2 regions of the Paenibacillus sp. V4I9 genome follow, and region 1 is predicted to be linked to the other one. Evidence: predicted binding sites of a transcription regulator. Region 1 holds the regulator's gene; the other holds the start of a gene.
What was found. The regulator CtsR, encoded in region 1, represses protease genes until heat stress. The targets are predictions, from matches to a motif close to ATGGTCAATAAAGGTCAAACA.
Positions count from the first base shown of each region.

Region 2: clpP (ATP-dependent Clp endopeptidase proteolytic subunit ClpP) is a predicted target of CtsR. The motif match lies at 11,692-11,712, and genes of this name have one in related genera.

Region 1 covers NZ_JAUSZE010000001.1:7,040,567-7,055,610, reverse strand. Annotated here, with positions in the region: rRNA gene rrf (5S ribosomal RNA) at 53-169, shown strand; tRNA gene QFZ81_RS32520 (tRNA-Ile) at 261-337, shown strand; tRNA gene QFZ81_RS32515 (tRNA-Ala) at 357-432, shown strand; rRNA gene QFZ81_RS32510 (23S ribosomal RNA) at 693-3,609, shown strand; rRNA gene rrf (5S ribosomal RNA) at 3,743-3,859, shown strand; gene QFZ81_RS32500 (CtsR family transcriptional regulator) at 4,089-4,550, shown strand; gene mcsA (protein-arginine kinase activator protein McsA) at 4,564-5,076, shown strand; gene mcsB (protein-arginine kinase McsB) at 5,142-6,161, shown strand; gene clpC (ATP-dependent protease ATP-binding subunit ClpC) at 6,222-8,663, shown strand; gene radA (DNA repair protein RadA) at 9,222-10,652, shown strand; partial or broken gene QFZ81_RS32475 (magnesium chelatase domain-containing protein) at 11,106-11,474, shown strand; gene disA (DNA integrity scanning diadenylate cyclase DisA) at 11,515-12,594, shown strand; gene pssA (CDP-diacylglycerol--serine O-phosphatidyltransferase) at 12,715-13,464, shown strand; gene QFZ81_RS32460 (hypothetical protein) at 13,540-13,935, opposite strand; gene QFZ81_RS32455 (PIN/TRAM domain-containing protein) at 14,128-15,044, shown strand, end outside.
Region 2 covers NZ_JAUSZE010000001.1:7,715,811-7,730,854, reverse strand. Annotated here, with positions in the region: gene rnr (ribonuclease R) at 1-2,166, opposite strand, end outside; gene QFZ81_RS35630 (alpha/beta hydrolase) at 2,205-3,014, opposite strand; gene secG (preprotein translocase subunit SecG) at 3,084-3,320, opposite strand; gene QFZ81_RS35620 (M50 family metallopeptidase) at 3,427-4,137, opposite strand; gene eno (phosphopyruvate hydratase) at 4,181-5,473, opposite strand; gene gpmI (2,3-bisphosphoglycerate-independent phosphoglycerate mutase) at 5,508-7,046, opposite strand; gene tpiA (triose-phosphate isomerase) at 7,048-7,800, opposite strand; gene QFZ81_RS35600 (phosphoglycerate kinase) at 7,824-9,005, opposite strand; gene gap (type I glyceraldehyde-3-phosphate dehydrogenase) at 9,126-10,133, opposite strand; gene QFZ81_RS35590 (sugar-binding transcriptional regulator) at 10,219-11,241, opposite strand; tRNA gene QFZ81_RS35585 (tRNA-Arg) at 11,548-11,619, shown strand; gene clpP (ATP-dependent Clp endopeptidase proteolytic subunit ClpP) at 11,851-12,432, shown strand; gene QFZ81_RS35575 (stalk domain-containing protein) at 12,739-14,508, opposite strand; gene QFZ81_RS35570 (HPr family phosphocarrier protein) at 14,720-14,989, opposite strand.

The DNA of each region.
Region 1 (15,044 bases):
TTTGAAAGAGCAAGCCTCTTTCTGCAGGATGGTTAACACCATGTTGCACTCGTTTGGTGATGATGGCGGAGGGGACCCACGCGTTCCCATCTCGAACACGACCGTTAAGCCCTCCAGCGTCGATGGTACTTGAACCGCAGGGTTCTGGGAGAGTAGAACGTTGCCAAGCGAGCCCACGTCAAGCTTTCGAAGAAAGCTTTCTTCGAAAGCTCGTAGGTGGGTTTTTATTTTGGAAAGTTTCCCGAAAATGTATCATTTATGGGCCCTTAGCTCAGCTGGTTAGAGCGCACCCCTGATAAGGGTGAGGTCGGTGGTTCGAGTCCACTAGGGCCCACCATATAAGTTTATCCCATTATGGGGCCATAGCTCAGCTGGGAGAGCGCCTGCCTTGCAAGCAGGAGGTCAGCGGTTCGATCCCGCTTGGCTCCACCAATACCACATTTTAAGACAGAAATTTCCAAGAAATTTCGACTTGAAATGAAGTAATAAGATGTGATAAGATAACTTTCGCCGCTGAAATAGGGCAAAGAAAAGCGAATCACAGAGATATAAGTTGTTCCTTGAAAACTAGATAACGAAACAGTTGCAATTTACCTTTGCGAAGCTTAGGTCAATTGTCAACAAAACGTAAAGTAAGAACTTAGGTTGTGTGATTCTTTTGGATCATGCAAAAATCTTTAAAGTTTTTTCTAGGTTAAGCTAGAAAGAGCACACGGAGGATGCCTAGGCACTAGGAGCCGAAGAAGGACGTGGCGAACGACGAAATGCCTCGGGGAGCCGTAAGCAGGCTTTGATCCGGGGATGTCCGAATGGGGGAACCCAGCTGTGGTAATGCGCAGTTACTCTATTGTGAATACATAGCAATAGTAGAGGCATACCCAGGGAACTGAAACATCTAAGTACCTGGAGGAAAAGAAAACAAAAGTGATTCCGTCAGTAGCGGCGAGCGAAAGCGGAATAGCCCAAACCAAGGAGCTTGCTCCTTGGGGTTGTAGGACCTCGTTGTGGGGTTAGTTCGGTAGGCGAAGCGATCTGGAAAGGTCCGGCATAGAAGGTAAAAGCCCTGTAGCCAAAATCGAACGAAACCCCTAGAGGTATCCTGAGTACGGCGGGTCACGTGAAACCCCGTCGGAATCCGGCAGGACCATCTGCCAAGGCTAAATACTCCCTAGTGACCGATAGTGAAGCAGTACCGTGAGGGAAAGGTGAAAAGCACCGCGGAAGCGGAGTGAAAAAGAACCTGAAACCGTGTGCTTACAAAAAGTCAGAGCCCTCTATATGGGTGATGGCGTGCCTTTTGTAGAATGAACCGGCGAGTTACGTTCCCGTGCGAGGTTAAGCTGAAAAGGCGGAGCCGCAGCGAAAGCGAGTCTGAATAGGGCGCTTTAGTACGTGGACGTAGACCCGAAACCGTGTGATCTACCCCTGTCCAGGGTGAAGGTGAGGTAACACTCACTGGAGGCCCGAACCCACGCATGTTGAAAAATGCGGGGATGAGGTGGGGGTAGCGGAGAAATTCCAATCGAACTCGGAGATAGCTGGTTCTCCCCGAAATAGCTTTAGGGCTAGCCTCGGATGTTGAGTTGTGGAGGTAAAGCACTGATTGGGTGCGGGGCCCGCCAAGGGTTACCAAGTCCAGTCAAACTCTGAATGCCACAAACTTAAATCCGGGAGTCAGACAGTGAGTGCTAAGATCCATTGTCAAAAGGGAAACAGCCCAGACCATCAGCTAAGGTCCCCAAGTGTGTGTTAAGTGGGAAAGGATGTGGAGTTGCACAGACAACCAGGATGTTGGCTTAGAAGCAGCCACCATTGAAAGAGTGCGTAATAGCTCACTGGTCGAGTGACTCTGCGCCGAAAATGTAACGGGGCTAAACACGCCACCGAAGCTATGGCTTGCACGTATGTGCATGGGTAGGGGAGCGTTGTATGTACGTAGAATTCTGACCGTAAGGACAGGTGGAGCGCATACAAGTGAGAATGCCGGTATAAGTAACGAAAAGATCAGTGAGAATCTGATCCGCCGAAAACCTAAGGGTTCCTGAGGAAGGCTCGTCCGCTCAGGGTAAGTCGGGACCTAAGGCGAGGCCGAAAGGCGTAGTCGATGGACAACAGGTGGAAATTCCTGTACCACCGTAGCCGTTATGAGCAATGGAGTGACGCAGAAGGATAGTGACGCGAGCTGATGGATGCTCGTCCAAGCAGTGAGGCTGATGTGTAGGCAAATCCGCACATCGTTAAGGCTGGGCTGTGATGGGGAGGGAAACTTTAAGTACCGAAGGTCATGAGTTCACACTGCCAAGAAAAGCTTCTAGCCAGGCGAAGGTGCCCGTACCGCAAACCGACACAGGTGGGTGAGAAGAGAATTCTAAGGCGCGCGGAAGAACTCTCGTTAAGGAACTCGGCAAAATGACCCCGTAACTTCGGGAGAAGGGGTGCCTCGGTAGGGTGAATAGCCCGAGGGGGCCGCAGTGAAAAGGCCCAAGCGACTGTTTAGCAAAAACACAGGTCTGTGCGAAGCCGCAAGGCGAAGTATACGGGCTGACGCCTGCCCGGTGCTGGAAGGTTAAGAGGAGTGGTTAGGGGCAACCCGAAGCTATGAATTGAAGCCCCAGTAAACGGCGGCCGTAACTATAACGGTCCTAAGGTAGCGAAATTCCTTGTCAGGTAAATTCTGACCCGCACGAATGGCGTAACGACTTGGGCGCTGTCTCAACGAGAGATCCGGTGAAATTTTAATACCTGTGAAGATGCAGGTTACCCGCGACAAGACGGAAAGACCCCATGGAGCTTTACTGCAGCTTGATATTGGACTTTGGTACGATCTGTACAGGATAGGTGGGAGCCTTTGAAGCCTGAGCGCCAGCTTGGGTGGAGGCATCGTTGGGATACCACCCTGATCGTATCGGAGTTCTAACCTGGTACCGTGATCCGGTATGGGGACAGTGTCAGGTGGGCAGTTTGACTGGGGCGGTCGCCTCCTAAAATGTAACGGAGGCGTTTAAAGGTTCCCTCAGAATGGTTGGAAATCATTCGCAGAGTGCAAAGGCATAAGGGAGCTTGACTGCGAGACCTACAAGTCGAGCAGGGACGAAAGTCGGACTTAGTGATCCGGTGGTACCGAATGGAAGGGCCATCGCTCAACGGATAAAAGCTACCCTGGGGATAACAGGCTTATCTCCCCCAAGAGTCCACATCGACGGGGAGGTTTGGCACCTCGATGTCGGCTCATCGCATCCTGGGGCTGAAGTAGGTCCCAAGGGTTGGGCTGTTCGCCCATTAAAGCGGTACGCGAGCTGGGTTCAGAACGTCGTGAGACAGTTCGGTCCCTATCTGTCGCGGGCGTAGGAAATTTGAGAGGAGCTGTCCTTAGTACGAGAGGACCGGGATGGACGTACCGCTGGTGTACCAGTTGTCTCGCCAGAGGCATCGCTGGGTAGCTATGTACGGAGGGGATAAGCGCTGAAAGCATCTAAGCGCGAAGCCCCCCTCAAGATGAGATTTCCCAGTATGTAAGACCCCTTGTAGACGACGAGGTTGATAGGTTCGAGGTGGAAGTGCAGCAATGTATGCAGCTGACGAATACTAATCGGTCGAGGGCTTAACCAAAATGTACCCAAGAAAGTGAAGATAAGCTTTGTAGCTGATTCCCACTACTTTCTCGGGGTCCAGAAAACCTAAGAGCTCTACCTTTACGCAAGTTTCGTATCTAGTTTTCAAGGCGCAAACCACGCTTTGACTGTTTGGTGATGATGGCGGAGGGGACCCACGCGTTCCCATCTCGAACACGACCGTTAAGCCCTCCAGCGTCGATGGTACTTGAACCGCAGGGTTCTGGGAGAGTAGAACGTTGCCAAGCACAAGCTAAAGCCTTTTTGAGAGAAATCTCAAGAAGGCTTTTTTGTTTTTATTTCGAATAAAACTGTAGGTAAGGTCAACAATAGTAAGGTTCACTTTTGGATATCGGATCATTAAGGATTGCATTTTAAGAGCAGTACTTGTCAAAAAGAAAGGAAATGATTATAATCTAGTTAAGGTCAAAGAAAGTCAAAGTCAATTTACTTCTGGCAATCTGGGAGGACGAATTGATGCGCAACGTATCAGAGATTATTGAACAGTATTTAAAACATGTTCTGCAGCAAAGTTCCGAAGGAGCCATCGAGATTCAACGCAATGATCTGGCTGATCAGTTCCAATGTGTGCCTTCCCAAATCAATTACGTGATAAGTACAAGGTTTACCTTGGAAAAAGGGTACATTGTGGAAAGCAAGCGCGGCGGTGGTGGATACATTCGTATCCAAAAAATCGAGCTCAAGAGTCACGGGTCCATTTTAGACCACATTTTTCGCACGATTCATACACACATTGATCAAGTTACTTCAGAAGGACTCGTATACCAACTGCAGGAAGGCCACTATATTTCAACACGAGAAGCTAACCTGATTCGGGCCGCAATTTCGAGAGATGTGTTGACCTTCAAGCTCCCGCTGCGCGATGAAATTCGGGCCAAGATTCTTAAAGCAATGCTGATATCCTTGCTTAGCAGATGAGGAGGCATATGAAATGATTTGTCAGGAATGCGGGAAACGACCGGCGACTCTTCATTTTACAAAGATTGTGAATGGAGACAAGAACGAGTTCCACATTTGTGAGAATTGCGCTCGTGAGAAGGGTGAAATGATTCCCGGAACATCCAACGGATTTTCGATTCACAATCTGTTATCAGGATTACTTGATTTCGAACCGTCATCTCTATCCGCTGCAAAGTCTCAGGCAATCCGTTGTGAGAGCTGTGGACTTACGTATTCTCAGTTTAGTAAATTAGGACGTTTTGGTTGCGGATCATGCTATCAAAGCTTTTCAGAAAAGTTAGATCCTCTCTTTAAAAGAGTGCATGGAAATATCGTTCATGTTGGGAAAGTGCCCAAGCGAAGTGGTGGCATCATCCAATGTAAGCGGGAAATTGATACGCTCAAGAAGGATATGATGACCTGTATCGAACAAGAAGAGTTCGAACAGGCTGCAAAGATTCGTGATCAAATTCGTGAAATTGAGAAGAAAATTGCGGGTATGTGAGTTTGTAAGGAGGTGTGAATCCAGTGACATCACAGCGGTTTACAGCAGATGCATTAAGTGAATGGATGAAAGGCGAAGGGCCTGAATCGGATATCGTCATCAGTAGTCGGATCCGCATTGCTCGCAACCTTAGGGACTACCCTTATCCAATGCTAGCGACGAATCAACAATCACAAGAAGTACTGGATCAATTGTCCGGTGTGCTTGAAAATGATGAGTTAGAGACGATAAGCAATTTTTCGCTTATTCCGCTATCGGATCTGAATGAGCTTGAGCGAATGGTTTTGGTAGAAAAGCATTTAATTAGTCCTAATTTAGCTAACGAGTCCAGGAATGGCGCCGTTATTTTAAGCGAAAATGAATCCATTAGTATTATGATCAACGAAGAGGATCATCTTCGCATACAATGTTTATGTCCCGGTTTTCAGATTAAAGAAGTATGGGATTTGGCGAACCAAATCGATGATATCTTTGAAACACAGCTGGATTACGGATATGACGAAAAGAGGGGCTACTTAACAAGCTGCCCTACGAATGTCGGTACCGGAATCCGTGCTTCGGTGATGATGCATTTACCGGCGCTAGTGCTAAGCCAACAAATTAATCGGATTTTATCTGCTGTTACGCAAGTTGGGTTGACAGTTAGAGGATTATATGGGGAAGGCAGCGAAGCTTTGGGAAACCTGTTTCAAATATCGAATCAAATTACGCTTGGCCAATCCGAAGACGAGATTATTGATAATTTACACAGTGTAGCAAGGCAAATTATAGAGCATGAACGTGCTGCGAGACATAAGCTGATTCAAGAGTCCCGAATGCGGATAATAGATCGTGTGAACCGTTCATTAGGTATTCTGTCTTATGCGGGAATCATGGATTCGAAAGAAGCCGCGCAGCGTTTATCAGATGTGAGACTTGGCATTGACCTTGGAATTATCAACAACGTTTCATCCAATGTTCTGAATGAGCTGTTGGTGATGACGCAGCCCGGTTTTCTTCAGCAATATGCCGGTGAGAAATTAAGTGCCGAAGAGCGAGATATACGCAGGGCTGAGTTGATTCGCGAAAGATTTGGTAGGGTTTAAGAAAGATAAGATTCATCCTTTAGGATTTCCATAGATATACTAATTTTGGAGGTGTTCTCTATGATGTTTGGAAGATTTACGGAACGTGCGCAAAAGGTGCTCTCTCTTGCTCAAGAGGAAGCTGTTCGTTTAGGGCATAACAATATTGGTACGGAGCACATTTTACTTGGTCTTATTCGTGAAGGGGAAGGCATTGCCGCTAAAGCGCTCGTTGCATTGGGCTTAGGTCTTGAGAAAATTCAAGACGAAGTTGAGTCGCTGATTGGCAGAGGACAAGAACAGCCTACCAACATTGCGTATACACCGAGAGCGAAGAAGGTCATTGAACTTTCGATGGATGAAGCGAGAAAATTAGGTCACACATATGTGGGGACTGAACATATTTTACTCGGGCTTATTCGCGAAGGAGAAGGTGTTGCTGCAAGAGTCCTTAATAACTTAGGTGTCTCTTTGAATAAAGCACGTCAACAAGTCCTTCAATTGCTTGGAAGCAGCGAGACTGTGTCACCAAGTCATGGTAGTAATCCAAATGTAAACACGCCTACATTGGATGGTTTAGCGAGAGATTTGACGGCGTATGCCAAAGAGGGTCATTTGGATCCTGTGATTGGGCGCAGCAAAGAAATTGAGCGTGTCATTCAAGTGTTAAGCCGCAGAACGAAGAACAATCCGGTACTGATCGGCGAACCTGGCGTTGGTAAAACAGCGATTGCTGAAGGCCTTGCACAGAAAATTATTAACAATGAAATTCCGGAAACGTTGAAGGATAAAAGAGTTATGACGCTAGATATGGGCTCTGTTGTAGCAGGGACCAAGTATCGCGGTGAGTTCGAAGACCGTCTCAAAAAGATCATGGACGAAATTCGTCAAGCGGGCAATATCGTACTATTCATTGATGAGCTTCACACCTTGATTGGCGCTGGCGGAGCGGAAGGTGCAATTGATGCCTCCAACATCCTGAAACCGGCACTTGCTAGAGGCGAGCTGCAGTGTATTGGTGCTACAACGTTGGATGAATATCGTAAGTATATTGAAAAAGATGCCGCTTTAGAGCGTCGTTTCCAACCTATAACAGTAGATCAACCATCTCCTGAGGAAGCTATTCAAATCCTTTACGGATTGCGTGATCGCTATGAAGCTCATCATCGTGTAAAAATTACGGATGCTGCGATTCAAGAAGCTGTAAAGCTTTCCGATCGTTACATTACGGACCGTTTCTTACCGGATAAAGCGATCGATTTGATCGATGAGGCCAGCTCCAAAGTAAGGCTCCGTTCTTACACAACACCGCCTTCATTGAAACAACTTGAGAGCAAGCTGGATAACATCCGTAAGGAGAAAGATTCAGCGGTTCAAAGTCAAGAATTCGAGAAAGCGGCTGGACTTCGTGATACGGAGCAAAAGCTTCGCGAAGAGCTGGATACAACGAAGAATGAATGGAAAGAAAAGCAAGGTCGCTTGGACACAGAAGTAACGCCAGATGATATCGCGCAAATTGTGGCGAGCTGGACAGGAATTCCGGTAAGTAAACTTGCTGAAGAAGAAACAGAGCGTCTGCTCAAAATGGAGGATATTCTTCATGAGCGTGTCATTGGCCAAGAAGAAGCTGTTAAAGCGGTAAGTCGTGCTATTCGCCGCGCTAGAGCAGGTCTGAAAGATCCGAAGCGTCCAATGGGCTCCTTCATATTCCTTGGACCAACGGGTGTTGGTAAAACCGAATTAGCACGCGCATTAGCAGAATCTCTATTCGGTGATGATAACGCGGTAGTCCGTATTGATATGTCGGAATACATGGAGAAGCACTCGACTTCAAGATTAGTAGGAGCGCCTCCGGGTTACGTTGGATACGAAGAGGGCGGTCAACTCACTGAGAAAGTACGCCGTAAGCCATATTCAGTCGTACTGCTCGATGAGATCGAGAAAGCACATCCAGAAGTGTTCAACATTCTACTGCAAGTGCTGGAAGATGGTCGCTTAACAGATTCCAAAGGACGTACGGTTGATTTCCGCAACACATTGATTATTATGACATCCAATGTTGGTGCGGATATGATTAAGAAAAATTCCTCGCTTGGCTTTACGGCTGCTGTCGATGCAGGTAGAGATTATACCAATATGAAGGATAAAGTAATGGGCGAGCTCAAGAAAAGCTTCCGTCCTGAGTTTCTTAACCGTATCGATGAAATTATCGTGTTCCACTCCTTGGATGAAGCACATATTGCGCAAATTGTCAGCCTAATGGCAGATGATCTACGCAAACGTCTGAAAGAGCAAGAGGTTGATTTCTTGCTAACAGACAAAGCGAAGGCGTTTCTTGCCAAAGAAGGATTTGATCCGACTTACGGAGCGAGACCGCTGCGTAGAGCGATTCAAAAGCATATTGAGGATCGCTTATCGGAGGAACTGCTCAGAGGCAATATTGCCAAAGGCGACTCCTTGACCATTGATGAGAAAGATGGCGAACTTGTTGTCCTGAAGGGCGAAGGCGTAGCCGTAAAATAATAAAGCAAAGAAGCATTTTGCTTCATCCTACCTAGGGTGCAGCAAAATGCTTTTTATTTATCACAGCGCCCATCAAATGAGCTATTCGACATTATTACATAAATATTTTGAATCTGATAGAGACTAAATGGAAAATATCTTTTACAGAACTTGCTCGTTTTTCCAAAGAAGAGCTGTCTATCGACGGCATTGAATATCATAATTTTGGAAGAGATAAAGAAGTAAAGATTAAAGTAAATAAGTATTATAAGAAGCTGATCAAGAAAGACATAGAATATGTAGCAGATAATAGCTCATTTGCTACTTTGAACGTAATAAAGTTTGTTGAAATAAATAATGTATCTCAAACGGTATTAACCATGTTGATAAATATGTAAGAAATGCATAAAAAAATGTATGATAGAAATAAACAATTATTTAAGGAAAATAAAGCATTCAAATTGATTCTTGAAATAAAGCAAGAAGAGCAAAGCAAATTGACGATTCCAGTGGAAAAAAATTAAGTTATTGGAGTAGTTTGTAAAACTATTTAATTAATTGGGGAAGTGAATCTTAACTATGAAAAAGAAAACCATATATAAATGTACCAGTTGTGGTCAAGAGCATCCAAAATGGCAAGGTTCGTGCAGTAGTTGTCGTGAGTGGAATACCCTTGAAGAAGATGATGTTATAAACGCTCCTAGTGGTGGTCAGAAGGGCATAAATAAAAAGAAGAATGTTATCATAAACCGTCTTACAGATACCGTATCCCAAAACAGTGATAGGATTGTTACCAAGTACAATGAATTTAATCGTGTAATGGGTGGAGGAATCGTTAAAGATTCTGTTACGATTATTACGGCTGTTCCAGGTGCTGGAAAATCCACACTCTTATTGCAAATATCAGATGATGTGGCAAAGCAAGGATTGAAAGTGCTGTATGCTTCAGGTGAAGAAAGTGATAGTCAGATAAAGAGAAGAGCAGAGCGAGTCTTGCAAGATATTCATAAAAACGTTTGGGTTTATTCTGATAATAGTTTGAATAATGTCTTAGGTTGTATTGACCAAGTAGACCCTGACCTCATTATTATTGATAGTATTCAAACTTTTGTATTAGAAGAATATCCGCAAAGACCTGGTTCACCCACGCAGACGATGGAATGCGCGAATACTCTCTTAAAGGTCGCAAAAGATGCACAAAGACCAAGAGCCATTATAATGGTTGGGCAGATGACCAAAGATAACGAATTAGCTGGATTAAGAGCATTAGAACACTTGGTAGATGCTGTTCTTGTTCTCGAGGGGGAGGAAGGCGAGGAGCTAAAACAGCTATTTTCGACTAAAAATCGCTACGCCAGCACAGGAGAGCTTGGATTTTTCACAATGGGTGAGCAAGGATTGACACCTATTGATAATCCCTCAGAGTTCTTTATGACACAAAGAGACGAGAATGATGTAGTTAGTGGAAGTGCATTAACAGTCGTTAAAGAAGGCACAAGACCCATCATTTTGGAAATAGAAAGTTTGGTATCAACCACGTTCATGCCATACCCAAGCCGGATTGCTGAATGTTTAAAAAAGGACCATGTGAATACACTTATCAGCATCATGGAGCAAAGAGCCAATATCCCTCTTCATGATAAGAACGTGGTTGTTAAAACGACAGGCGGTATTCGTTTAAAAGAACAATCATCAAATTTAGCCGCGATAATGAGCATTGTATCTTCCTGCAAGAATCAAGGTATCCCAAATGATACTGTATTTATCGCAGATATTGGATTAACGGGTGAATTAAAAAAAGTACCTACGTTAGAACTAAGAATTAGAGAACTTGAAAGAATGGGTTTCAAACGTGTCTATGTTGCGCTCAATGGATTGAAAAGCACAACTACGTTTTCTACAATAAAGGTAATCCCATGTAAAACATTGAGCCAAGTCATCCACTCTGTATTTGGCACTGCTTCTAAAGGCAAAGAGGAGAAAGCACCTTGGGATGAGGAAGATAATTAGACAACAGCCAATTTGAACCATTAGATTGAATGATAAAATTTCAAACTTAGTTATAAACTAAACTGGTTATTGTAAGAAAATTAGAACTGTTCTTTCATTATTTACAACTTCTTTTAAAGGAATGAATTTTCCGTTATACTTAGTTGTAAGGATTTAGCAACTGGACTCCATCCAGTAGTACAGTTCGGATTAAGGGTGTTAGGTTGGATCAAAGCAGCATGAATTTCGAATGTGAAATGTATTATATATGTAGAGGGATTGCTTTAAGAAGAAGAAGATTATAGACGGGACTCATTGGATATGCTTCAAATGGTTTATTCAAATGTTATGAGCATTGGTTGGGATGCTGTCTAATCCAATCGTCTATTATATCGTGTAAAAGAATTTTATTGAGAATTGGGCGTGCAGTCAAGAATCGATTTGGTTCGACGAATGAAATCGGCATTTTTGAACTCCATGATTATAGCCGTTTTGGAGAAGCGCATGGGTATGTTCTTACAAAATCAAGATGCTTACCTGAATGTGGCCGGTGGAGTAAAGCTTGATGAACCGGCAGTCGATCTAGCGATTGCCATTAGTATTGCATCCAGTTTTAAGGATCAGCCGACCAGGCCCTATGATGTGGTGTTCGGTGAGATTGGGTTGACAGGAGAAGTCCGCGGTGTATCCCGGATTGATCAACGTGTGAAGGAAGCGGAAAAGCTTGGATTCCTTAGAGTAATTATGCCGGAGAAAAGTTTGAAGGGATGGACTCATCCGTCCGGTATGGAGATTATCGGAGTGAACACGGTAGCAGAGGCATTGAAAGCGGCACTGGGTTAACTCGTGATCATTCAACCTGCAAGCCTTCAGGAGGAAAATGATGAGCAAAGAAGAGATAAAGCGAGACGTCATGAGCCAACTGCTGCAAATGGTAGCACCTGGTACACCGTTCCGTGATGGGTTAGAGAATGTCCTACGTGCCAAAACGGGTGGACTTATTGTAGTTGGTTATAGTACAGAAGTAACGGAAATCGTGGATGGCGGTTTCTCTATAGATTGTGATTTTTCCCCCAATTATTTATATGAGCTTGCCAAAATGGATGGCGCGATTATCCTCAGTGAGGACATCAAACGCATCCTATATGCGAACACACAATTAATCCCAGATTCCTCTATCTCATCATCGGAGACGGGAATTAGGCATAGGACAGCCGAACGTGTTGCGAAGCAAACAAACAAATTGGTTGTTTCGATTTCACAGCGGCGCAATGTCATAACTCTTTATCAAGGTAATTTGCGTTATGCGCTGAAAGATATTGGTGTTATCCTGACTAAAGCGAATCAAGCGATCCAGACATTGGAGCGTTACAAAGTCGTACTGGATCAGTCTTTGACCAATCTAAGCGCATCCGAGTTTGAGGAATTGGTTACCCTGCACGATGTTACCAATGTCATTGCTCGGTTTGAAATGGTGCTGCGCATTAAGGCCGAGATTAATCGATACATCAATGAGCTAGGTAATGAAGGCCGCCTCATAAGCATGCAGCTTGAAGAACTTGTTGGGAATGCGGAACTTGAAGCGCGTTTGATCGTAAAAGATTATGTACGTGATTTATCGGAAGACCGCGTCAAAGAAATGCAAGCAGGCTTAAAGCGTTTATCCTCGGATGAACTGCTTGAGCCGCACCAAATCATCCGATTGCTTGGATATCCGCATACGAATTCTATTGCCGAAGAACCGGTTTCTCCTCGAGGGTTCCGAATTTTAGGGAAAATTCCGCGGCTACCGTCTATCATTATTGCCAATCTGGTCGAAAAGTTTGGTTATCTGCCTCACATGATGATGGCGACAATTGAAGAATTGGATGAAGTTGACGGAATCGGAGAGGTGAGAGCACGCGCCATTAAGGAAGGTCTCAAAAGAATTCAGGAACAAGTGTTCATTGACAGACATATTTAAACTAGATACAATCATAAAGTATCATTGTTGAGGTTTTGTTAAGTCAAGGCAGTTTAATGCAGTCGAGGTTTTATTAAGTCGAGATTAGGGTATAGTAAATCCAGAGGTGGACAAAAACATATGTTAACGAAATCAATTCCCAGTCTTTTTACAGTAGGGAACTTATTCCTAGGTGTACTGTCAATTATTCTCGCTTTCAGTGGTGAACACGGAATTGCAGCAGTACTCGTCATTGTCGCTATGTTGCTTGATGGACTTGACGGACGTGTTGCCAGAGCTTTGAACGCGCAGAGTGAGTTCGGTAAAGAGTTAGATTCGCTTTCCGATGTCATTTCATTCGGTGTAGCACCAGCCTTTATCATGTATGTGGTTGCATTTAATGATCCGAGTGTGATTAGTCCGGCATTTGCTTGGATTGTTACAGCGATCTTCCCGATTTGTGGAGCTCTTCGTTTAGCTCGTTTCAATGTCGTTGCAGGTACGCCTGGTTATTTCATCGGTTTGCCGATTCCAGCAGCAGGCGGTGTACTTTGTACACTAGCGTTATTCGTGAACGAAATTAACGTGTATGTCTTGTTGGTGAGTACAATTCTATTGTCTTACTTGATGGTAAGTACAGTAAAGTACCCGAACTTCAAGAAAGCCGGTATTCCGAAAGCAGCGATCTGGATTACGCCAATTATCGTTGCTGTGGCAATTTTGATTGCTATCAAATGGCCGGAATCGATTTCTAAAATGATTTTCGTACCTCTGTTAGCGTACGCGCTATATGGCCTAAAAAAAAACGTTGATGGATTCTTCATCCGTCTCCGGAGAAAGAACAAAAGACGTGGCATGGACGACACGAATTCAGTGAAATCGGACGTTTAACACATGTTTCGAAAATAAAAAGCATTTATTTTCTTCTGATGATTCAGAGAGAAAATAAATGCTTTTTTTTCGTCTTCATGACATGTTGAATAGTCCCAGTGTTGTGCATTTCTTCGATTCGTTCTCAACGACTTGCTCCAAATTAACGTCTAGGATGTTACTAAGTGCGGACATATAGAAGAGATTTCTACCTAGTTCAGTACTTACGACCTCAATGCATTGTTCACATAAGTGACCAGATACATGAGTGCCAAGTACATCCTTGGCCTCATCCAAAGTCATCTCAGGATGATACTCTTGCTTGGCTGCATGAACCTGAATACATCCACATTCCGTAATAGATTTGACCACGGAACGATTAGTAGCTGCGCCAGACTGTTGAAACTTGGATAAGACGTCAAGCAGACTTCGGTGACGGAGTAACAATTCGGATACTTGATCCTGAAACTGCTTTAAAGTCAAGGAGCTCATTCCATCCACCTCGGGTGTGTTGGTAACTTCCAATTTCATTATAAAGGAAGCCCTCTAATATTTCAATTTTCCATGTAAAGAAGTGATTAACGTTGGAGAAATTGGAACATAATTGTAATAAGGCTTAAAACAAGTTTGATTTAGGGGGTGAATCTGTGATGAGGAAATTGGGTACAAATCATTTTGGCCATCATGGGTGGTAGTTTAGGTTATAGTTGGAGTGATTCGATCCTTCGAAAGACAGCGTTAATGGGTGATGCGGGACAAGTTATCTGGATTAATAGTTTATGCGCAGTAGGTATGTTCTTCCTTTCGTCATGGGTTGCTAGTCAGGGAATGAAGCTGCTTATGAGAGGCGAAAGGAATGTAGCGGATATCCCGGTATCCGATTTGCTCTCGGGTACATTAGGGTTAGTCATTGGACTGCTTATCTCGGTATTGGTGTTCCCTGTATTAGAGCAGGCGAAGTGGGCTAGTCCCTTTTTACCGTTCATTGTCTCTGCTGTACTAGCTGTAATGGGGTTCCGTATCGGTTACAGCAAGCGGGAAGAACTGGTTCAGATCATTGCAAAGAGCCGATCCACAGGCCCGGAGAAGCAGACGCACCGTCCTTATGAGGAGCATAAGATTCTCGACACTAGTGTCATTATTGATGGCAGGATCGCTGATATTTGCAAAACAGGCTTTATTGAGGGAACCCTCGTTATTCCGGAATTTGTCTTGGAAGAGCTGCAGCACATTGCCGATTCATCGGATTTACTCAAGCGGAATCGCGGTCGACGCGGTCTGGACATTTTGAACAAAATCCAAAAGGAACTTGAAGTGAAGGTGCTCATTTACGAAGGAGATTTCGAAGAAATATCTGAAGTAGATAGCAAGCTAGTCCGGCTCGCAAAAGTACTGCAGGGCAAAGTGATTACGAATGATTTCAATCTAAACAAAGTATGTGAACTGCAAGGTGTTTCGGTGCTCAATATCAACGACCTCGCGAATGCAGTGAAGCCTGTTGTCCTGCCTGGTGAAGAAATCATAGTTCAAGTCATTAAGGATGGCAAGGAGCATGGACAAGGTGTAGCTTATCTGGACGATGGTACGATGATCGTGGTGGA
Region 2 (15,044 bases), 680 kb from region 1:
GCGATTAAACCCGCCCTCTTTGCGAGGCTTCATATCGAGCAGTTCAAAATCAATCGTATGCTCATCCATATTGACACGAGCAACACGAATCTTGATCTCATCGCCGATTCGATAGATCTTGGACGTACGTTCACCAATGAGAGCAAACTGTCTCTCATGGAAATTGTAATAATCGTCGGTCAAATCGCTAAGACGAATCAAACCTTCAACCGTATTGTCGAGCTCCACGAACATACCGAAACCGGTAACGCTGGAGATAATACCTTCGAATTCCTCGCCGACTTTATCAAGCATGTATTGAGCTTTCTTCAGCGCTTCCGTCTCACGTTCAGCATCAACGGCAACTCGCTCACGTTCCGATGATTGCTGCGCAATATCACTCATCCGCGACGACAAATATTCATGACGCTTATCGGATAAGGTACCGCCGCTTTCCAGCACTTCGCGAATCACCCGATGAATAATTAAATCGGGGTAACGACGAATCGGAGATGTAAAGTGAGAATAGAATTCCGCTGCCAAGCCGAAATGCCCTAAGCTCTGCGCATCATAGCGAGCCTGTTTCATGGAGCGAAGCATAATTTTACTAAGCACCGTCTCTTCGGGAGTTCCTTTAATCTCTTCCAAAAGCGCCTGTAACGCCCGTGGATGTACCGAATTCCCTTTACCTTTAACCGAGTACCCGAAGTTCGTCACAAACTCCATGAAATTCATCAGCTTCTCAGCATCAGGGTCTTCATGAACACGGTATAAGAAAGGCACTTTCATCCATGAAAAATGCTCAGCAACCGTTTCATTCGCAGCTAGCATGAACTCTTCGATCATCATTTCGGCGACGGAACGTTCTCTTTTCACAATATCCGTAGGTTTGCCTTCGGAATCGACGATAATTTTAGACTCCTCGAAGTCAAAATCTATCGCCCCACGCTTCATCCGTCTGGAACGCAGCCTTGCAGCCAGCTCTTCCATTCGTTTGAAATCTTCCATCAAGTAGTCATATTTCTCGACAATCTCCGGCTCGGCTTCACCTGTCAGAAGCTTCCGCACATTCGTATACGTCATGCGCTCACTAGTTTTAATAACACTCGTGAAAATTTCGTGGTTCACCAGTTTTAAATCCTCATCGAACTCCATCTCACAAGACATGGTTAAACGGTCTACACGAGGATTCAGCGAGCATATTCCGTTAGACAATCTATGAGGCAGCATCGGGATAACACGATCAGTCAAATACACGGAGCAGCCGCGATTATATGCTTCAATATCAAGCGCAGTGCTTTCCCGCACATAATAGCTCACATCGGCAATATGAACGCCCAAACGAAGATTCCCGTTTTCCAAAAGCTCCACATTTACCGCGTCATCCAAGTCTTTCGCATCTTCACCATCAATGGTTACAATGCGCTTAGAACGAAGATCCCGCCGTCCTTGACCAATAATCTCTTCTTCACTGATCGAATCCGGAGCTTTCTCAGCCTCTTCAATAACTTCCTCTTTGAACGCCTCAGGCAGTTGGAATTTACGAACAATGGCAAGGATATCAACGCCTGGATCATCTTTGTGACCAAGGATCTCGATAACTTCCCCTTCAGCCGCAGAACGGCCCTCTGGATAGTTTACAATCTTGACAACGACTTTTTGCCCCGTAACAGCGCCCATGAAAGCATGCTGAGGGATGAAAATATCCCGAGACACACGCTTATCATCAGCAATAACGAACCCAAACGTCTCTTGACTCTGAAAAACGCCAACAATTTGTGTATTCGCACGCGTAATAACTCGCACGACTTCGCCTTCCAGCCGGCCTCCGCCTTGACTCCTCGCGGTTACCTTTACGAAGACAATGTCGCCATTCATCGCGGTATTTAGATCATGTGCATTAATATATACGTCCGGGTGGTCCCGATCATCTGGAATTAAGAAACCGAAGCCTTTGGCATGAGCCTGCAGCTTACCTCTCACCAAATTCATTCGTTCAGGAACGCCGTAGCGGTCATTTCCGCCTCTGACAATGTGACCACTTTCCTCTAATTGATTTAACAATTTAATAAAATCCTTAAACTCATTCGCACTTTCAATCCCGAAATGCTTTTCAAGCTCCTTATAGGACATAGGCTTATAAGCCTCTTCTTGCATCAAACTTATGATTTCTTTATCTGTCATCATTCTCTCTTCACCTTCTTGTTGTTGTTGAGCCTAGCTTTCTAATTCGCCGTACTGGTTTCCTTTACTCCATAGTATGCCACTTTAAGGGAAAGGATAAACGCAGTAATATCGGCATAGATAAGCTCTCTCTCTTGATCCAGCAGCATTCCGTGGGATGACTCTGGGTAATAACGAAGTTCTTTCACTTGGGAACTAATGCGCTTATGTAAAAACGCTGCGCTTTCCTGATGGACCACGCCATCCTTGCTCCCTTGACCGATCCATATCGGTGCTTCGACTTGAGGCAGCAAGCTTTTAACTTGTTTCAACAGCTTACGTAGACTTACGACGCAACGAATCGGCGTTTTGGTATATGCACATGACTCATCTAAAAACGTAGAGATTTGTTTGGGTTTCTTAGCTACATATTTGATAAAATATTGCAGCAGTACGGCCAGTGCCGACTTCCTTGACGTCAGAAAAATAGGTGTAGCCAGCGAAATAACCCCAGCTGCACGACGTTCCACAGCCAGCTTCAAGGCGAGCAGTCCGCCCATTGAATGTCCCATAACAACAACGCTTTTGCATTTAGCTGCAAGTTCGTCATAACTCTCCAGCACATGCCCATACCAATCCGTCCATCCGGTTCGTATCATTTCTTCGGGTGAGGTACCGTGTCCTGGAAGCTTTACAGCTTGGATGGTGTAGCCTTCATCTCTGAGCACATACCCAATCCGTCTAAACTCCGAGGGCGCCCCCGTGAATCCATGGATCATCAGTATGCCTGTCTCTTGATTATCTCCACTTCCTGACCAAAAGAATGGTTCTGTCGACTTGTAAATTCTGCTCTCGATGGTAACCAGCTCCATTCCTAACACCCATTTAAAATGAAAAAACAGCAGGAGTAGATTTCCCCTGCTGTTATCGTTTTATGTGTGTTAGGCCTTCACTACGTATGCTACGACAATGGAAAGAATGAAAAATGCAGCAGCAAGCCCCATAGTAAAACGGGACAAAAATAGTTCCAAACCGCGTGCTTTTTGCTTACCAAATAAGTGTTCTGCACCACCGGAAATGGCACCGGACAAACCTGCGCTTTTACCTTTTTGTAAAAGTACAATCGCAATTAATCCAACCGAAGCTATGATTAACAAAATTTTCATAAAGATTACCATGTTATTAGCACCCCAATTGCCTGTTCTTTGCCTTATACAACTAGCATGAGTATTTTAACACAGTTCGTCCTAGAATACAACAAAGAGGCACCCTAGTGGTTCCCCTCTAGTCTCGGTAGGACGGTGTTGGTGATTGTCGGCTAGAGCTCCTTGCACGCTTATTACGTCCTAGAAATGCTTGCACGGCCTGTTTCGCACACCACAATGCAAATAACGTAAATAGGACGGCCCATACGATAGCCGGAATACCGGTATGCAGTGCCAAATTCGTGGCATCGCCCGCTTGTCGCGCATTTCCCCATGCGTAGATGATCAAGGAGAACGGGCCAAACACAGACTCTTCTAAGCATAAGAAAGCAAGCAGTAAGTAGTAAAAATCACGCAACCACTTTGGTGTAAGCGCCAGAACAATGATCGTCAGCGCAATGAAACCGACTAAGAACATGATTCCGAAACCATTCCGGACGAACAATATTAACGAGAGACCAGACAGCACGATCATAACCTGCAAACCTAAACGCTGCTTACCCTTCGAATAAGCCGAGAACAGGAACCAAGCAAAGAGTGATGCCGTGATATAACCTGCTAAGGCTACCGGGATGATCGCCCATTGCTTCGTAATTGATGAATAAGTAACCCCGCTATGATCCTGATAGAGCTCAATATACATCACTTTTCCCGATAGGGCCAAGGTCACCACAGCATGCCCAAATTCATGAACCATCGTGTCTATATTACGAAAAAAAGAAGAAGGGATCCAGTGCGTGAGCAGCGCGGAACCTATCAGAAATAAAATAGTTTTCACCCAGTTGCTCATACAGCGGACCCCCTTGGTATTTAATTAATTACTACGAAATATATTACTTGAAGTTTCTCAAGTTATAGAATGCTTTTTTACCAGCGTATTGAGCAACAGTGAACAACTCGTCTTCGATACGAAGAAGTTGGTTATATTTCGCTACACGGTCCGTACGGGACGGAGCACCTGTTTTAATTTGACCAGCGTTGGTAGCAACAGCGATGTCAGCGATTGTGCTGTCTTCGCTCTCACCGGAACGGTGGGAGATAACCGCTGTATAACCAGCGCGTTTTGCCATTTCAATCGCATCAAAAGTCTCAGTAAGCGTACCGATTTGGTTAACTTTAACCAAGATGGAGTTACCGATGTTTTCTTCGATCCCTCTGGAAAGACGCTCAGTGTTCGTAACGAACAGATCGTCACCAACGAGTTGAACTTTGTTACCCAATTTCTCAGTAAGCAATTTCCAACCTTCCCAATCGTCTTCGGAACAACCGTCTTCAACTGTGATGATTGGGTATTTATCAACCCATGCAGCAAGGAAGTCAACCCACTCAGCGGATGTGAAGGATTTGCCTTCGCCTTCAAGGTGGTATTTACCATCTTTGAAGAATTCTGTGGAAGCAACGTCCATACCTAAGAATACGTCAACACCTGGTGTATAGCCAGCTTTTTCAATTGCTGTAAGGATAGTTGTGATAGCTTCTTCGTTGGAAGTGAAGTTAGGAGCGAATCCGCCTTCGTCGCCAACAGCTGTGTTAAGGCCTTTTTCTTTCAAAACGGATTTCAAGCTATGGAAAATCTCAGCGCCAATGCGAAGAGCTTCTTTGAATGTAGGCGCGCCTACTGGCAGAACCATGAACTCTTGAACGTCAACGTTGTTATCGGCATGTGCCCCACCGTTGATGATGTTCATCATAGGAACTGGAAGCGTCTTAGCGTTGAATCCGCCAAGGTATACGTAAAGTGGAACATCCAAAGCATCAGCTGCTGCGCGAGCAACTGCCATGGAAACAGCTAGGATCGCGTTAGCGCCTAATTTTGCTTTGTTAGGAGTACCGTCAAGCTCGATCATTTTGTGGTCAATGCCAACTTGATCAAGCGCGTCTAGACCGATGATTTCAGGAGCGATGATTTCGTTCACGTTCTCAACGGCTTTCAGAACGCCTTTACCAAGGTAACGACCTTTGTCACCATCACGAAGCTCAACAGCCTCGTATGCGCCTGTGGAAGCGCCTGAAGGAACGATAGCGCGGCCGAAAGCGCCGGACTCTAGATATACTTCTACCTCTACAGTTGGGTTACCGCGGGAATCCAATACTTCGCGTGCATAAACATCAGAAATAATCGTCATTGTTAGAAAACACTCCTTTAATATTATGTTTGAATTACCGCTTTATGATGGTTGTCCCGGTCATTTGTTCCGGTTGTGTAACCTCTAAGAAGTCTAGCATCGTTGGGGCAATATCTGCCAAAATTCCGCCGTCTCTTAGTGTAACAGATTTGTCCGTAACAATAAAAGGCACAGGATTCGTTGTATGTGCTGTGTTACGTGATCCATCTGCATTCGTAACCACATCAGCATTACCATGATCGGCTGTGATACAGACTACGCCGCCTTTGGCGAGGATCGCTTCTACAACTTGACCTAGACAAGCATCTGTTGCTTCGATTGCTTTAACGGTAGGCTCCAGCAAACCGGAGTGACCTACCATGTCAGGGTTAGCGAAGTTGAGAATGATCACGTCATGACGCTCATCTTCGACTTCCTTTACCACAGCAGCTGCCAACTCATATGCGCTCATTTCTGGTTGCAAATCGTACGTAGCTACTTTCGGCGAAGGAATAAGAAGACGGGTTTCACCTGGCAATTCCGCATCCCGACCACCACTGAAGAAGAAAGTTACGTGTGGGTATTTCTCTGTTTCCGCTGCACGAAGCTGCTTCAGACCATTCTGAGCCAGCACCTCACCGAGGGTATTGTCGAGATTCTTAGGCTTGTATGCAACAAAGCCTTCTACGGATTCACTGAACAGTGTCAGACATACGTAGTACAGGTTCCTAGCTGCTTTAGGACCACGGTCAAAACCGCGGAAATCTTCATTTGTGAAGACTTGCGAAAGCTGAATCGCACGGTCAGGGCGGAAGTTGAAGAAGATAACCGCATCCCCTGATTCTACAAGACCTACCGGCTTGCTATCATCACCAACGATAACCGTTGGCATAACGAACTCGTCGAAGACCGATTTCTCATAAGATTCAATAATAGCCTTCATTGGATCTGTATAGGTAGGGCCCTCGCCATAAACCATGGCACGGTAGGATTTTTCCGTCCGCTCCCAACGTTTATCGCGATCCATCGCATAATAGCGGCCTTGAACGGTCGCAATATGCCCTACGCCGACTTCCATGATTTTGTGCTGCAGGCTGGCCATATAACTCTTTGCAGAATCTGGAGCCACATCGCGGCCATCTAGGAAAGCATGGATGTACACATCATCAAATTGTTCTTTTTTAGCCAAGTCCAGCAAAGCGAACAAATGCTGAATGTGACTATGTACGCCGCCATCGGAGAGCAGCCCGTAGAGGTGCAGCTTTTTTCCGTTTTCTTTTGCATGGCGAAAAGCGCCTAGAATCGTTTCATTATCGTAAAATTCACCATCACGAATCGATTTGGAAATCCGCGTCAGATCCTGATAGACGATACGGCCTGCGCCGATGTTTAGGTGTCCTACTTCAGAATTCCCCATCTGGCCTTCTGGCAAACCTACGGCCTCACCGCAAGCGGTAAGGGTTGTATGTGGATAACTTGACCAGTAACGGTCGTAGTTAGGCTTTTTGGCATGAGCAACCGCATTCCCCTGCTCTTCCGAGCGGAGTCCGAAGCCATCGAGAATGATGAGTGCTACCGGTTTCGGTCTGGACATGTTACTTCGCCCCCTGAACGAGCTGGATGTAGGAAGCTGGCTCTAAGCTCGCTCCGCCAACAAGTGCGCCATCAATGTCAGGCTGTGCCATGTACTCAGCAATGTTATTTGGCTTCACGCTGCCGCCGTATTGAATGCGAACCGCATCAGCTACGGACGCGCCGTATAGACCACTTACCAGCTGACGGATGTAGCCGATAACATCTTGTGCATCTTCAGCAGTGGAAGATTTACCTGTACCAATAGCCCAAATCGGCTCATAAGCGATAACAACTTGCGCTGCTTGCTCTGCGCTAAGACCAGCAAAAGCTGCTTCTGTTTGCACTTTACAAACATCTTTCGTTTGACCCGCTTCGCGTTCTTCCAGCTTTTCACCTACGCAAAGGATCGGAGTTAAGCCGTGTTTGAAAGCCGCAACGACTTTCTTATTTACGATTTCATCTGTCTCAGCGAAGTAAGCTCTACGCTCGGAGTGACCGATAATGACATACTCCACACCAAGATCCTTCAGCATAACGCCGCTGATTTCTCCTGTGTATGCGCCATTGTCTTCAAAATGCAAGTTTTGCGCTCCAACGTGAACGTCTGTACCTTTCACAGCTTCAACCAAAGCAGGCAGATTCGTAAAGGGGGAGCAAATTACGCTCTCAACGCCTTCTACAGTGCTGCCTTTTACTTCATTCACGAAGCTAACTGCTTCGGAAACGGTTTTGAACATTTTCCAGTTACCCGCGATAATCGGCTTTCTACTCATTGGATATGCTCCTTTACAATCAATTATTTATCGTTCAAGGCTACTACGCCTGGCAATGCTTTACCTTCCATGAATTCCAAGGAAGCTCCGCCACCTGTGGACATATGGTTCATTTGATCAGCCAAGTGGAATTTCTCTGTTGCTGCAGCGGAATCGCCACCACCGATAACGGTGTAACCCTCAGTAGTTGCACAAGCTTGCGCTACGGCACGTGTACCATGGGAGAAAGGCTCAATTTCGAATACGCCCATCGGTCCGTTCCAAACAACGAGTTTGGATTTCGCGATAACGTCTGCATATAGTTCACGTGTTTTCGGTCCGATATCAATACCTTCCCATTCAGCGGGAATTCCGTCAGCGCCAACGATTTGCGTGTTCGCATCTGCGCTGAATTTATCAGCAACAACGATATCAACTGGAATCAAGAAGTTAACGCCTTTTTCTTTTGCTTTTTCAATAAAGCTAAGCGCCAGGTCGAGTTTCTCGTTATCCACGAGAGATTTACCGATTTCGTGACCTTGTGCTTTCAGGAATGTATAAGTCAGACCACCGCCAATAAGGACGTTATCTGCAATGTTCAGGAGGTTCTCAATGACAGCGATCTTGTCTTTCACTTTGGATCCGCCAACGATGGCTGTGAAAGGACGCTCTGGATTGTTTAATGCTTTACCTAGAACATCAAGCTCTTTCTCCATCAATAAGCCGGAAACCGCTGGAATGAAGTGTGCGATTCCTTCTGTCGAAGCGTGCGCACGGTGAGCAGCACCGAATGCATCATTGACGAACAGGTCTGCAAGCTCAGCAAAAGCTTTTGCCAATTCAGGATCATTCTTCTCTTCGCCTTCATTGAAACGAACGTTTTCAAGCAAGAGAACGTCACCATTTTCAAGAGCATCCGCTTGCGCTTTCACGATTTCGCCAACCGATACATCCGCTTTAATCACGGATTGTCCAAGCAATTCAGCCAGCTTTGCAGCTACAGGTGTTAAACGCAGTTCTTCAACGACTTGACCTTTTGGACGTCCGAAGTGACTTGCAAGAATGACTTTCGCACCTTTTTCGACTAAAAATTTAATCGTAGGGAGTGTTTCTCTGATTCGTGTATCATCGGTGATTTGACCATTCTCTACAGGTACGTTGAAATCAACGCGAACAAACACTCTTTTACCAGCTACTTCAACATCGCGAACACTTTTCTTACTCATAGGTCAAAGCCTCCTGAACGTGTATGGTATACTTCCGGTCAACCTTTTATGTGGGAAAATCGCACATAAAGAGGAGAATCTCTTCTCCCCTTCATATGGTTTTTGTAATGATCTATGAAATTACAGACCTTTTTTAGCGATGAAAGCTACCAAGTCAACAACACGGTTGGAGTAGCCCCACTCGTTATCGTACCAGGAAACCACTTTCAGCATGTTGTCGCCAACTACCATTGTGGAAAGAGCATCGATTGTGGAGGAAGCTGGGTCACCATTGAAGTCACTGGATACAAGCGCATCTTCTGTGTAGTTCAGAATGCCTTTAAGTGGGCCTTCGGAAGCTTGTTTCAGAGCTGCGTTTACTTCGTCAACAGTTACGTTAACTTTCAATTCAACTACCAAGTCAGTAACGGAAACGTTAGGTGTAGGAACACGCATAGCCATACCGTTCAATTTGCCTTTAAGTTCTGGAAGAACAAGACCGATTGCTTTTGCTGCACCAGTGCTGGAAGGAATGATGTTCTCAGCTGCTGCGCGAGCACGACGAAGATCTTTATGAGGAACGTCAAGCACGGATTGGTCATTTGTGTAAGAGTGAACAGTTGTCATCATACCTTTTACGATACCGAAGCTATCGTTGATAACTTTCGCGAAAGGAGCCAGACAGTTTGTTGTACAAGAAGCGTTGGAGATAATTGTGTGAGCTGCTGGATCATATTTATCTTCGTTAACACCAAGTACGATTGTGATATCTTCGTCGGAAGCTGGAGCGGAAATGATAACTTTCTTAGCTCCGCCTTTCAAGTGAAGGGATGCTTTTTCTTTAGCTGTGAAAATACCAGTAGATTCGATTACGATTTCTGCGCCTACAGATGCCCAAGGCAGGTTCCCAGGGTCACGCTCAGCAAAAACTTTGATGGAACGACCGTTAACGATCAATTCGCCTTCACCAGCTTCAACTGTTGCGTCTAGTTTACCGTGAGTTGTGTCATATTTGAGCAAATGAGCCAATGTTTTAACGTCAGTCAAATCGTTTACTGCAACGATCTGTACTTCTGAGTTGTTCAAAGCTGCACGAAATACGTTACGACCAATACGTCCGAAACCGTTAATACCTACTTTTGTTGTCATAGCTGATTCCTCCTAAGATTAAATAAATAATTATATTTCAAAACGCAGCTGATGAAGGCATACGTTATGATGTCTTTCGTCTTCTTTAAACATGCTTCATAATTTCTAAAGCTGCTGCCTCATCGGTTACAAGAACATCTTCCTGTCCATGACGAAGCACGGAAGCGATCGCTTCCCCTTTACTCTTCCCGCCGGCTACACCAATGACGACTTCAATGCGCTGAAGATCCTCCAGACGAAGTCCTAAGGTTGGCATCTTGTGAACCACATTTCCTTGGCGGTCAAAATAGTACCCTAACGCCTCTGCGAGAGCACCCTCGGCTTCCAGACTGCGTGTCGTCTCGGCGTCGACCTTACGTCTTCGTGCCATAACCATAGCATCCCCGATACCGTGTACAACAATGCGACAACTGCGAACAGCGTTAACAACTTCTTGAATTTGTGGATCTTGGATGAGCGATTGGTACGCTTCTTCCCCGAGATGATCCGGTACATGCAGCAATCGGTATTTACCGCCAGTTTTCTTGGCCATAATAGAAGCAATGGTGTTCGCCTGCATATCCACACTTTCACCAAGTCCACCTCGAGCAGGTACAAACCAACTGCCTTTCATCGATGAGGATATCGCCAGGTTATTGGCAATCTGCGCCATCGTAGATCCGCCGGTTACTGCGATGATATCATCTTTGGACACGTACTTGCGGAGCGCTGCTGCACCTGCACGTCCTAGCTCCTTCTTCGTAAATACCGAAGTGTCGGAGTCTCCTGGGACAACAATCACTTGCGAGATGCTATACGACTTAGCAATGCTTTCCTCTAAGTCCGTCAATCCAAAAGCCATCTTAATGATGGGCTGCATGTCTTCAAGCAATTGACGGCCGGACTCACTAATCTTCATCCCTGTGGCATCCGATTCGAGAAGTCCGAGCTCCTTAAGGAAATCAACTTCCCCGCGCAGCACGCGTTCAGTCATATCGAGCGAAGAAGCTAACGTTCTGCGTCCGACAACACCAGAGACTAAGATATGATGTAGAATCGAGTACCGCTTCTTCATGATGTCCATGAGATCCGGCAAGAGCTGTTTCTGAATGTCAAGAATTTCTCTCATATGACGACTTATAACGCTCCTGATCCGTCTACTGGACGTTTTATGTCCCGGGTATACATTTTGTGTCCCACCCGGGCGAAAAAAAAAGTTTCTTGCACAAATCTTACATCAGAAAGATGAAATCACTGAAAATTGTTCAGCGTGAATGCTTTCTGATAGCTTACTTTCTCATTATAACCAATAATCTTTCCAGATTCAACATTTGTTCAAACTTTTTTCACCAATATGGGCTGAAAGGGCTTACTGTCTTGCTTTTTCTGGTTGGCTGACATATAATAACCCTTGCTTCACTTTTTAACTTTTTATGCGCCCGTGGTCCAATGGATATGACGTAGGCCTCCGAAGCCTGAGATAAAGGTTCGATTCCTTTCGGGCGCGTTCATAAGAATTGCAGTAGAATCAGCATCAGAATGGCCAAAATCAGCTTCCCTGCTGATTTTTTTTGTTGTTAGTTTGACCTTTCTTGACCTTCAGAGGTTTTTTCGTTATCATACTTGTAGATACTGTAAACAGTATGTACACGGGAGATCAATTTCATAATTCAATGATGACATTGATTCCACGCATCAAACTTTTAAACCATCTACCCACCCCAAGGAGGTCATTCTCATGAGTTTTATCCCTATGGTCGTCGAACAGGACGCGCGCGGTGAAAGAGGGTATGACATCTACTCTCGCTTGCTGAAGGACCGCATTATTTTCTTAGGCACGGGTGTCAACGATGTTGTGGCTAATTCCATCATTGCTCAGCTACTTTTCTTGGCCGCACAAGATCCTGATAAAGATATCTCGCTTTACATCAACAGCCCTGGCGGTTCCATTACAGCCGGTATGGCTATCTTTGACACGATGCAGTTCATTAAGCCAGACGTATCTACGATCTGTGTTGGTATGGCTGCTTCTATGGGAGCATTCCTCCTCACAGCAGGTGCCAAAGGCAAACGTTACGCTTTGCCTAACAGTGAAGTCATGATTCACCAACCACTAGGTGGTGCTGAAGGTCAAGCCTCAGACATCGAAATCCGCGCTAAGCGTATTTTGAAAATGAGAGACAACCTGAACAAAATCCTAGCAGAGCGCACGGGCCAAACTTTTGAGCGCATCGAAAAGGATACAGACCGCGACAACTTCATGAGCGCTGCGGAAGCGGCCGAATACGGACTCATCGATAAAGTCATCGAGCGCGTCTAATTTGTAAAATAAAAAACCAGCCTGCAGTGACTGCTCGAACGAGCGGCCGTGCGGCTGGTTTTTTTATTGGATCTCCTCACATTCTACTTCTCTCCGCCGCCGTAAGCTTGGAAACCGACTTCTCAGCCCTCACAACCCAGCCTCATCTTGGGTTGAGCTTACTGTAGGCTAGGTTTCCGAGCTTATTACCCATCTCCTCACCGCTGATTCAAGCTTGCAAACAAAATAAAAGCCTCCAGAGACCCCAGTGTTATGCTGTTAAGCAACACTAGGGTCTCCAAAGGCTCTTATCTATTCAAACTTACCTTACTTCTTCTCATCCAATGGATAGAAAATCAGGTCAATCGGGAATGCCGATCCAGCCGGAGGCGTGAACTCGATGTCCAGCGCGTCTTCCGTACCCGTTGTACGAGCCAGTACTTCCATTCCGTCAAATGCCGTAATGACACCGGAATATGGAACTGGAATGATTTCACCGTTTATTTTGAACGGTCCTTTGAACACACCGCCTTTGGCCATGATCATAACAGCCATCTTGCGCGGCTTATCCGCATGGATTTTATAGACTACGCCATAATTACCACCGTTTTCCACATTCTGCTTACGCATCACGTCATACCCTTTAACGAACGGATCCGTCTTGTTATCCCCAATCGTTAGTACCGACGTTTTCGTGAAGCTTGTGGCGTCTACATCCCATTTAATCTCTGATATCGGGAACGTCCCGCGTACGTGGCCAGTGAAGCCTAATAACGGAAGCTCTTGTGCTATCGTTGGCGTCAGCATGCGATCCGTCACACCGAACGAGATTTGCAGTTCACCATCTGTTTCCACATCGTAAAATAAGTTCACACCCTGCCCCGGATAGAAGTCCGGAAGCTTCGCATATACGTAAGTCTCATGAGGAGGCACCGTCAGTTCGTCCGTGTACACATTGCCTAGAAGGAAGTCTACGGATGCTTCGCTACCGATCAAATTCGCATAAACGGAAGGATACACCTCCCCTTTATTTGTTGTCTTGATCTTAACCGGCTTATCCGAGTTATTCGTTGCGAATATCGCCATGGTCATTTTCTGCTTCGTACCGTTGATATGATCGGCATACAGTCGCGCCTTACCATTGATGTTATCACGGTACAGAATACCACTCTCTGTAAATTCTTCCGGACTGTCGCTCACTAGCAGCGTACGCCCTGGAACTTCGGTTACTTTCTTAGGCAAAGGAGCCATCTCATTGAAATGAGCCCAAATCGTGCCCCAGTCCGACTTGATGAAACCACCAACCGGCTTCATATAAATCGGGTATTCCACTTCAGTCAAATAAGGTTCATTAACCACCGTTACAAAGCTTTTGAACAATTTACTTACATGTCCGTGACCATCTTTCACCGTCAAAGTAACCGGATATTTACCTGGTTTGAAAAAGGCTTCTTGATTGCCTGCCCAATCATAGGACGCAATACCTTCCGCATCGGGATCATAGCTAAGATCGAGATACTTCACAGGCTCTCCAAGACGGTATGTAGGCTTTGCTGTTGCGAACTTAGCTACAGGTCTGGAGTTGCTATCCTGGTCAATATAGATGCCCTCAGGCGTCTTAAAGTGTACGATTTCCACTCGACGGAGTTCATTATTATATTTATACTTCGCGCCCATATAGTCTGCTAACCAAGTTAGCTTCACTAGAAGCTTCCCATTTACGATCGCAGCAACCGTGTTGAATGGTGTATCTACCCCATTGGTGGTCACGGTCTTATGATCCGCATCGAGAACGATGTCGTAACCCGGAGGGGTCATCTGAATAGTCCGTGAAGCATCATTCCACTCCACCTTGAAACCCATCGTATCCCCAAGGAACTTAGCAGGGACGAATGTACTGCCATTGATAATCGTGGACGGAGACTCCAAATGGATTTGCTCCTCATTTACGAACGCTTCTGACTTATCGATATAAAGTAAAATGAAGGACGAGCTTGTCGATACCGCGTGAGCTGCCGGTGATACGATCGTACTAGCAAGAAACACGATCAACGCAAGCAGGAGGGTAACCTCTTTTTTTAGCGAATTCAATTTCATTCTCTTCTCTGGCTCCTTTAACATTTGAATGCAGCCGGCAGAAATGGCAAATAGCCCTTTCCTTCGTTGGCCACGTTCATTAGACGTCGACAAGAGAAAAAGGTTGCTAATTTCCCTAATTGTTAACAAATTTGACACTTATTAAACTTCGCTGTACTGTACGGCCACTTCACTCGCAAAAAAGCCTCCTCGAAAGGAAGCTTTTGAAGGATTATTGGTTTTCCAATTCTTCCTTGCTAACTAATGTGACTAAAGCGTTTACAGCCTGCTCGGCGTCCGAACCTTCTGCACTTATGAAGACTTCGGTCCCTGTACTGATCGCAAGACTCATAATTCCCATGATGCTTTTCGCATTCACTTTCTTTTCATCTTTCTCAACAAAGATCTCAGATGAAAATTTATTCGCCTCTTGAACAAACAATGCCGCAGGTCTGGCATGAAGTCCTGTTCTCAACTTCACAACGACTGGACGTCTGGACATGGAACTAATTCCCCCTAATATGGAGCTTATATGAATTACTATTGATAACAGTGCT